Regions from separate parts of the Blautia pseudococcoides genome, predicted to be linked through region 2. Evidence: riboswitches for the same ligand, from Rfam matches in the RefSeq annotation. Region 2 holds a riboswitch; each other region holds the start of a gene.
The links. A riboswitch is a leader RNA that binds a small molecule or an ion and turns the genes downstream of it on or off. The one in region 2 is predicted to bind thiamine pyrophosphate.
Positions count from the first base shown of each region.

Region 1: linked by a shared signal. The riboswitch ahead of thiM (hydroxyethylthiazole kinase) and the one ahead of A4V09_RS10195 (thiamine-binding protein) in region 2 are both predicted to bind thiamine pyrophosphate.
Region 3: linked by a shared signal. The riboswitch ahead of thiC (phosphomethylpyrimidine synthase ThiC) and the one ahead of A4V09_RS10195 (thiamine-binding protein) in region 2 are both predicted to bind thiamine pyrophosphate.

Region 1 covers NZ_CP015405.2:1,945,257-1,948,533, forward strand. Annotated here, with positions in the region: gene thiE (thiamine phosphate synthase) at 1-618, opposite strand, end outside; partial or broken gene thiM (hydroxyethylthiazole kinase) at 605-1,382, opposite strand; TPP riboswitch at 1,434-1,542, opposite strand; gene A4V09_RS25990 (ATP-binding cassette domain-containing protein) at 1,664-2,353, opposite strand; gene A4V09_RS25995 (ATP-binding cassette domain-containing protein) at 2,247-3,200, opposite strand.
Region 2 covers NZ_CP015405.2:2,129,437-2,132,713, forward strand. Annotated here, with positions in the region: gene A4V09_RS10185 (ABC transporter substrate-binding protein) at 1-257, opposite strand, end outside; gene A4V09_RS10190 (ABC transporter permease) at 281-1,045, opposite strand; gene A4V09_RS10195 (thiamine-binding protein) at 1,014-1,310, opposite strand; TPP riboswitch at 1,478-1,590, opposite strand; gene pdxR (MocR-like pyridoxine biosynthesis transcription factor PdxR) at 1,623-3,125, opposite strand; gene A4V09_RS10205 (glutamine--tRNA ligase/YqeY domain fusion protein) at 3,164-3,277, opposite strand, start outside.
Region 3 covers NZ_CP015405.2:4,525,821-4,529,097, forward strand. Annotated here, with positions in the region: gene thiF (sulfur carrier protein ThiS adenylyltransferase ThiF) at 1-228, opposite strand, end outside; gene thiS (sulfur carrier protein ThiS) at 230-427, opposite strand; gene thiC (phosphomethylpyrimidine synthase ThiC) at 501-1,808, opposite strand; TPP riboswitch at 1,900-2,007, opposite strand; gene A4V09_RS21255 (glycoside hydrolase family 31 protein) at 2,076-3,277, opposite strand, start outside.

The sequences.
Region 1 (3,277 bases), 180 kb from region 2:
ACAGGCGGTTCTGATATCCGGCTGTCCAAAAATGCCGGATATGACGGAAATGCCTGCCGCACCGCTTCCGGCAAGCTGCATCACGTTATTTTTCTTAATTCCGCCGATCGCCACAACAGGGATGGATACCGCCTGACAGACCTCTTTCAGGGTATTCCATGCGATTACATCCGCGTCTTCTTTGGTGGAGGTGGAAAACACTGCCCCCACGCCCAGATAATCCGCCCCCGCTTTTTCTGCCCGCAAAGCCTCTAAAACAGTCCGGGCGGAGACGCCGATGATCTTATCCTGGCCCAGTTTTTCCCTGACGCTTCCCGCCTCCATATCGCTCTGCCCCACATGTACGCCGTCCGCATCCACAGCCAGGGCAAGGTCCACATTGTCATTGATCATCATGGGGACACGGTAACTGGCGGCAAGAGCCTTTATATCCTTTGCCTCACGCAGAAAATCCTCATACGGCATCTCTTTTTCCCTGAGCTGCAAAAGCGTAATACCTCCGTCCAGAGATGCTTTTACCTGCTCATAAATTGTCTTTTCCCCCACCCAGGATCGGTCCGTAACGGCATACAGAAGCAGGGCACGTCTCACCATTTCTCTTTTCTCAGCGCAGTTCATATTTTGCTCCTCTCTCCAGCTCGCTGCCGGTCAAATGATATACCTCATCAATCAGATAGTTTCTGCAGGATGCGTTGCCCCTGCGCTCACTTTCCATCTTCTCAAATGCCTTTTCCCCACACAGGCCCATGGAGATCACAGCAGCAGCCACAGCTTCCAGCCTTCTGTCAGGATTGGCTGCCAGATATGCTGCAGTGAGGGAGCTGAGCATACAGCCGCAGCCTGTGATCTTTGCCATGACAGGGTTCCCAACCGCTGATGGCGATCACTGCCCCTGTCTTTTTTGAAAAATCCTTTGCGAATGTTATGGTCTTTTCCAGATTTTCGTCTGTCACAGTATCCGCCCCATCAGCATCCACTCCCTTGGAACTGTTTCCTCCTCCGGCAATGGTCTTAATTTCAGAAATATTTCCCCGGATGGCAGTAAAAGAAATTTCCCTGAGCAATTGTTCCGCTGTCTTCCTGCGGTATGTGGATGCCCCCGCCCCCACAGGGTCAAGTACAATGGGATGTCCGCAGCTTCCCGCACTTTTCCCCGCCAAAAGCATGGCTTTCACGGAACGGGGATGCAAGGTCCCCATATTGATGTTCAGACCGTCGCAGAGGCGTCCCATCTCCTCTGCTTCCTCCTCCCCGTCCGACATGGTTGGGGAAGCGCCGCAGGCCAACGTAATATTGGCACAGTCATTTGCAGTAACATAATTGGTGATGTTCTGGATCATAGGCGATTTACTCCTGACGTTTTCCAGTATTTCTCCCAGCATTTTTTCTCCTTTCTGCATCCTGAAACATAAAAAGGGAGACGCCAACACGTCTCCCGGAATCTTGCTCTCTCCCTACGCTGGCATTACCCATATCAGGTTAACGGGTCGAAGTTGGTGACTTCCTCTCAGCCTGCCGCTACAAGCTCCCCCAATGAAACTTATTCATATTTTTACTTTAACTGGTTATCAGGATACCACACTTACCTGTTCCTGTCAAATTCTGTCAGCTTTCTTCTCCGTGGCGGCGCCTGAAAGATATCACTGTACCGCAAAGTTCTTATCTATCCTTTTCTCTTTTCCAGACCATTTTCTGTCAGTTCATAGATGGTGTCACATACCTCATCCATATACTTTCTGTCATGGGAGACACTGATGACTGCCCCTTTGAAATCTGCCAGAAGTCTTCGGATAACAGGCCCGGACAGGGGCGAAAAATTTCTGGTAGGTTCATCCAAAAGAAGCACATTGCTGCCGTCCAGGCTCATTTTCAGGAAAAACAGTTTTGCTTTCTGACCGCCGGAAAGCTGAGAGATACTGTGGTCCATCTCATCTGCCGTGTATTTCATACTGCCCAGATACGTGCGGATCCTGCTGATTTCCTCTTTGTCTCCCTTTTTTTGCAGAAATTCTGCCGGGGTTTTACTGCCATCCATTTTTTCTTCGTAATTCTGAGGCATATAAGCCACATGCAGGTCTGTTCTCTCCTGCATGGATTCCGCTATCTTCCGCAGAAGTGTGGTTTTTCCAATGCCGTTTGCTCCTGTGATACAAACTTTTTTTGGTCCCTTAACAGACAAGACGATCTGCTGAGAGAGCATCCGTTCCCCGATACAGAGCTTTTCAAGAAAATATGCAAGCACTGTCTTACCGTTTGGAATGGAAGTATCTTTTGGAAACCGGATAAATATGGCATCCTCTGTCTCCGGTATCTCTGTCCTGTCCTCCGCTTCTCTTAGATAGCGGCGTTCCATGGCTTTTACGGCGTGCATCTTCTTTTTCAGCAACTGCCCGCCGTGGGGGTTCTGCCGGGTTGATATTGTTCTGGTCACGCTCCACTTTCTGCTGGATCCTGCGGAACCGCTCTTCCTGTTTTCTGGCCTCCTCCCGTTCTTTTCTCGCAATGCGCTCCTGATTGGTAAGTCCTCTTGCCCTGTTTTCCATATAGGTTTTGTAATCCATCTTCGCAACAGAGTATCTGGGTTTTGTCTTTCTGTTAATCTGCTCCAGATGGATAATGACATTGGCTGTCCGCTCAATCAGGGTCTCATCATGGGAAATATAGAGAATGGGTATTTGGCATTGGTTCATAAAATTCTCCATCCACTCCAATGTCCTGATATCAATGTCATTGGACGGTTCGTCCAACAGAAGAATATCCGGATTTTCCATTAGGATCCCGGCCATCTGCAGCTTGATCTTCTCCCCGCCGGAAAGCGCGCCCATCTTTTGCTGGGAATAATAAATATCCGCCGGTATTCCCAGTTCCCGGCTCATATTTGACAGTTCTTTTGGTGACATATTGTAAAAACCTGTGTTCCCGGTAAAATATTCCCAGACGCTTTTCTCCAGATTCTGCTCCTCCAATTCCTGGGGCAGATACCCCGTCTTTCGCTGGTTTTTAATGATTTCTCCTGTGAACTCCGCATAGGATTCCACAAGGGCCGGGTCACAGATCAGCTTCAAAAGTGTGGATTTGCCGTTTCCCTCTTCCCCGATCATGACAGCTCTGTCACCGGGATTCAGCACAAAGGAAAAATTCTCCACCAGGGTTCTCATATCTTTTTTATGTGTAATCGTCAGATTTTTGATCTGCATCATATTGCATCCCTTCTTTCCTGATATAAAAAGAGCCTGTTTCTCCACCGGAAAAACAGACTCTCAAATATGCGCACCTA
Region 2 (3,277 bases):
GGCTGTACGATCTCCACATCAAGGCCTTCTTTTTCAAAATAGCCCTTCTCTTTTGCAACATAAAATCCGGTGTGATTGGTATTCGGCGTCCAGTCCAGCACGAACGTGATCTTCTCCAAATCCTTTGAACCACTGTCTTTATCCTCAGTATTTTCAGCGGCAGAATCCTTGTTTCCCTTGTCCTCACCGCTGCCGCAGGCAGTCATGGATGTGAGCACACAGGCGGCAAGGAAAGCTGCCAGAATCTTCTTTTTCATTTAATCGTCCTCTCTTTTCTGTCTTATTTTACCTTTTCCCAGGGCATGCATTTTTTCTGCAGGATATCCACCAGCTTCATGAGAAGAAGGCTGATAATGGATATTAGAAAAATAACAGCAAACATTTTATCAAAAGCAAACGCCTTTTTCACACGGATCATATACACGCCAAGCCCGGAAAACCCGCCAAGCCACTCAGAGATGACCGCACCCACAACAGAATAGGAAGCGGAAATGCGGAGGCTGGCAAAAAAACGGCCCATGGCGCCAGGCATTTTAATATATCTGAATATCTGGAGACTGCCTGCCCCCATGCTTTTTAAAAGATTCATCATATCCTTATCCGCAGAACGGAAGCCCTCCAGAAGTCCTATGGTGATAGGGAAGAAGGTCACGATCACGATCAGGATGACCTTTGGCAGCATCTCGTACCCGAACCACAGCACAAGAAGCGGTGCTATAGCCACTGTGGGCACGGTCTGGGTAATGACGATGAGCGGATAGAAGGCTTTGTAAAGCTTTTCAAAATGATCCATGAGAACCGCCATGATAAACCCAAAAGCCACACCGCAGAAAAGTCCCGCTGCCGCCTCAAGAAGCGTAACCCCGGAATTTTCCATGAGCAGCGGAAATTCACTGACAAAGGCTTTCACCACCTGCACCGGCGAGGGAAGCATGAAGTTGGGGACCAGACCAGCCATGGAGACAAACTGCCAGATGATCAGGATAGCAGACAGGGCCGCCGCTGCCCAGAGCTTACTGGTGGTGCTTTGTAACTTTTTTCTCAATGGTCAGCACATCTCCTTCTGGCTTATAAGACACTTTGATATAGGCCGCTACAGAAGGCGCGCCTGCACGGACTGCAATATGCTGGCATTCTTTTACAATATCCATCAGTTCATCGTAGTCACCTTCAATGGCCGTCTCAAAAGGCCCTACATAATAGTTCAGCCCTGTACTCTTAATATAGCCGATCACCTCGTCCACAATACGGATCAATTCCTCGTCATTCTCTGCCTCCGGCAATGTCTGGATCGCTACACTTGCATTCATTTTCATTTCCTCCTTAGAATCTTTATAAGTTTCACTTTTTTTCTGCGGGGATCTTTGCTATCCCATAGAAAGCGCACAATGTGGACTTTCTATTCACATAAACAAAAGCTCCCGGCAGGTTTTACCTGAACAGGAGCTGGTTATCAGAACAAATGCGCACCGGCCTGCGGTGCCTCTCTTATGCTCCCTACGCCGGCATTACCCGGATCAGGTTAAGGGTGAAAAACGATTACGGTTTTACTCTCAGCCGGACTTCTCTCCAGCTCCCCTGTTGTCTTCTCAAGTGTACTTCATTGTAAAATAATTGTCAAGTCAATCCTCCTGCCCTTCTATTTTTTCTCTTCCGTTCCAGGCTTCCGCAAGCCTTTTCATGCCTTTCTCCAAATCTTCCTCCGACATGGTGGCATATCCCAGAAGAACCGTTGCCGGCATTTGAGGCGCCTTACCGCTGACCAGGAATTCGGACAATCCGTAAACTCTGACACCGGCTTTTGCTGCCATTTCCACTGCTTCCTGTTCGGATGATCCGTTTTTAAAATGTATCAGAAGATGGACCCCCGCATTTTCACCGGAACAGGTGCACACGTTTCCCATGTCCTCTTTCAGCCAGTGCAGGAGCAGGTCATGTTTTCCTTTATAGAGGCTGCGCATTCTGTTTAAATGCCGCTCGTAATAGCCTTCCCTCAAAAAAAGCTCAAGAATCTTCTGATCCGCCCTGGAAACCGTGACGGAGAAGGGGTTCTCCCCCCTTAGATACCGCTGCATCAGTTTCTTTGGCAGTACCATATAACTGATTCGGATGGAGGGTGCAATAGACTTTGAGAAAGTTCCAAGATAGATGACCCGCTCCTCCTTATCAAATCCCTGTAAGGCAGGTATAGGCTTTCCTTTGTAGCGGAATTCACTGTCATAGTCATCTTCTATGATGTAGCGATCTCCCCTCCCCGCCCATTTCAGGAGGGACAGGCGGCGTTTCAGGGGCATGACCGTCCCCATGGGAAACTGGTGGGAGGGCATGACATAGACCATATCTGCTCCGGTTAGCTCCAGGTCATGTACATCAATGCCCTGTGTGTCCTGGTTCACAATACATCTCTCAAATCCCATATGCCCGAAGTCATGCCAGGCGCTTCTGTATGTAGGGTTCTCCATGGCAATTTTTCTGTCCTTCCCAAGGATCGTGCAGAGCAGCATCAAAAGATAATCATTCCCAGCCCCCACAAGAATCTGTTCCGGTTGGCAGTGAACACCCCTGGCCTGATAGAGATACGCGGAGACAGCCTGTCTAAGGGACAATTCCCCGCAGGGGTCCCCCAGCGAGAAGAGCGCATCCTGTGCATCTGTCAAGACCTGCCGCGACAATTTCCGCCATGCGTTGTGAGGAAAACTGCCGGGGGCAATTCCGTTCAGGGCAAAATCGTAAGCGTATTTGGCCCTGTCCGTCTCTGTCTTTCGTTCCTCCCCCATGCCCGCCCTGTGCCGGACACCTTTTTGAGGGTTGTCAGACCATGCTTGTCTTCCTGCTTCACGCGTTTCCTGTCTTCTGCCTGTGCCGTAATAGAGCCCTTCGATGTCGCATACAAAATATCCCTTACACGGGACCGCCTCAATATATCCCTCTGAGACCAGCTGGTCATAGGCCAAATCCACGGTACTCCTGCTCACGGACAGATTCCCCGCAAGTGCGCGGGAGGACGGCAGCCGCATTCCTGCGGCAAGCCGTCCTTCCTGGATTTCCTGTTTAAAATATTCACATATCTGTTCATACAAAGGCGCTTCCGCCTTAGTGTCCAATGAAATAATCAAATCGTTCATTCTTTTTTCTCTAATTCATGGTCAATGGAAAATATGCACTATAATTTAAAAGAGCTTTTCAAAGAGACGATCCGGTTAAAGACCGGCTCTCCCGGTTTGGAATCATGGCAGTCTGCACAGAAAAAGCCGTTTCTCACAAACTGGAAGCTGTC
Region 3 (3,277 bases), 2.4 Mb from region 2:
GTAGACCTGGCGGTTTAGATTACTTGGTTCTACCCTGTCAAAATCAATCAGATGAAGACTTCCGATCCCGGCCCGTGCAAGCATGACAGCCACATTGGAACCCAGTCCCCCAAGGCCGGCAACGGCAGCCCCGGCATGTTTAAGCTTTCTATGTACGGGAAGGGTGTGGCGCGCTGTAAGAACTGCCTCGATTTCAGCTTTTGTAAGGATTGTGTGTCTGTCTTCCAAATCAGCCGCCTCCTACAAAGCTGACAACCTCATAAATATCTCCATCACGGACATTGGTGTCAGCGTAACGGTTTTTGGGAAGGATATCACCATTTCGCTCTACGGCGATGCGCTGCAAGTCATAACCTTGTTCCAAAAGAAGTGTCCCTACGGTGCATGGGTCAGAAAGCCGAACTGCATTTCCATTGATCTTTATCATGTCATATACCTCCTGCGTAAAGAACTCAAAAGCCAGTGCATGTGGAGTAAGTGCGCGGCTGCTGCCACACCTGTCACTCGTCATAAATATTTACGATCTCACCTTCCAGGATCCGGTTCATGTTCTTCACGGCACAGAAATTACCGCACATGCTGCAGGTATCCTCTTTTTCCGGTTTGGCCTCCGCCCGGAAGCGTTTTGCTTTTTCCGGATCCAGGCAGAGCCGGAACATCTCCTCCCAGTCCAGTTTTTTGCGGGCGGCACTCATTTTATTGTCCCAGTCAGCCGCACCTCTCACTCCCTTGGCAATATCGGCTGCATGGGCTGCTATGCGGGAGGCCATAATGCCCTCCTTCACATCATCCAGGCTGGGCAGGCGCAGATGTTCCGCCGGGGTTACATAGCACAGAAAGGAAGCGCCATAGGCAGCAGCGATGGCACCGCCTATGGCGGCTGTGATGTGGTCATAGCCTGGGGCAATGTCTGTTACCAGGGGACCCAGGACGTAGAAAGGGGCGCCCTGACAGAGGGTTTGCTGGATCTTCATGTTTGCCGCGATCTGGTCAAGGGGCATATGTCCGGGGCCTTCCACCATAACCTGAACATCCTTTTCCCAGGCGCGTTTTGTCAGCTCGCCCAGGGTGATCAGCTCCTGGATCTGGGAGATATCGGAAGCGTCCCGGATGCACCCGGGGCGGCATGCGTCCCCAAGGCTCATGGTAATGTCGTATTCCCGGCAGATTTCCAGGATTTCATCATAGTGCTCGTAGAAAGGGTTTTCCTGGCCTGTCATTTCCATCCAGGCAAAGATGATGGAGCCGCCGCGGGAGACGATATTGGTGAGGCGTTTATTGCGTTTGAATCTGCCGGCGGTTTCTTTGTTGATGCCGCAGTGGATGGTCATGAAGTCCACGCCGTCCTCTGCATGCATACGCACAATGTCAAGCCACTGCCGGGAGGTGATCTCTTTCAGGGGTTTGTGATAATAGACCACTGCATCATAAATGGGGACAGTTCCGATCATAGCGGGACACTCCTTGGTCAGACGTCTGCGGAAGGTGCGGGTATCGCCGTAGGAGCTTAGATCCATAATGGATTCAGCCCCCATTTTTACCGCATGGCTCACCTTTTCTATTTCTATATCCATGTCTTTGCAGTCTCTGGAAATGCCCAGGTTTACATTGATCTTTGTTCTGAGCATGGAGCCGATAGCATTTGGCTCCAGGGAAGTGTGTTTTTTGTTGCAGGGAATGATGACCTGGCCCTTTGCCATGAGAGCCATAAGTTCCTGTACGTCCATCTGTTCTTTTTTTGCCGCTGCTTCCATCTCACCGGTGATGATGCCTTTTCTGGCAGCGTCCATCTGTGTTGTGTACTGCATGAAGATCTCCTTTCTGTGAAGGATACGGAAATTGCGGAAGGAGGCCGGGGGCAAAAAAAGTGCACCCCGGATGGGATGCACCAAATATTTATAAACTTCTGGTTCGCTTCCTACGCCGGCATTATCCGTATCAGGTTCCAGGGTCGAAATCCGTTCGTATTTCCTCTCAGCCGACGCGTCAGCTCCCCTTGCGTATGTAATTGTTCTCAGGTATTTCCTGCCATAATCATATAGCGGCAGGAAAGAATTGTCAACCTGTATTTTTCGTTAAATATTTTTGATCAGGTATTCCTGTCTGCCGTCCCTTAAAAATACAGGCATGGATGTAATAGGAGCCTCTGCTTCTGTCCACTGTCCGCCGTTTAAGATTTCACCTGTATGGGCATTGGTCCAGGTGCTTCCCTCAGGAAGATAGACTTTTCTTTGGAAGGCATGCGGTTTAACAATGGGGGCGGCGAGAATGTCCGGGCCGTACATATATTGGGTATCCAGTTCCCAGGTATTTAGATCCTCCGGGAATTCGTAGAACATAGTACGCATGACCGGAGCGCCCGTTGTGTGAGTCTCTGCCATAAGGCTTCTGGTATAATCCCGCATCATCTCACGGATCTCAATGAACTTCTTCATGATCTGGTAATTTTCTTCCCCATAGCTCCAGATCTCATTGTCAGCGCCTGTGCCTTCTGTCTCCTCCCCGTTTGTTTTGTAGAGAGGCGTGCGCGGAAGGCGGCATCCGTGAAGACGCATAACCGGGCAGAAGGCGCCGAACTGGAACCAGCGGACCAGCAGTTCCTGGAAGTCCTTGTCATAAATATTGCCGCCATGGAAGCCTCCGATATCTGTGGTCCACCAGGGGATCCCGGAAAGACCCATCTGCAGGCCTGCCACGATTTGATTGCGGAAATCCTGATAAGTGGAGTGAATGTCCCCTGACCAGATCAAAGCTCCGTACTGCTGGCTTCCTGCCCAGGCACAGCGCACCAGGTTCAGGACCTCCTCCTGCCCGTTTTCCTTCTGGCCTTCATAGAAACCGCGGGCGTATTCACGGGGATAAATGTTTCCCTGCTGCATAACACTTCCGGCATAATAACGGTAGTTTTCGTAATCATAGGTGGTGAACTCCGGCTCCGCTTCATCCAGCCAGAAAAGCTTGATCCCATTTTCCGCATAATTCTTTTTGCATTTATTCCAGACATATTCTCTGGCTTCCGGGTTGGTGGCATCATAGAATACATTGTTGCCCTGGAAATCCATCTGCACGTTCAGGCCGTGTTCTGTCTGGACAAGAAGCCCTTTCTGGCGCATCTCATTAAAATTCTCACTGCGCCAGTCAATCTGGGGCCATACGGACACCATAAGCTCCATGCCATATGACCGCAGCTCCTCGGCCATAGCCTTGGGATCAGGGAAGAAATCCTCGTCAAAGCGGTAATCACCGCAGCGCGGCCAGTGATAATAGTCCACTACAA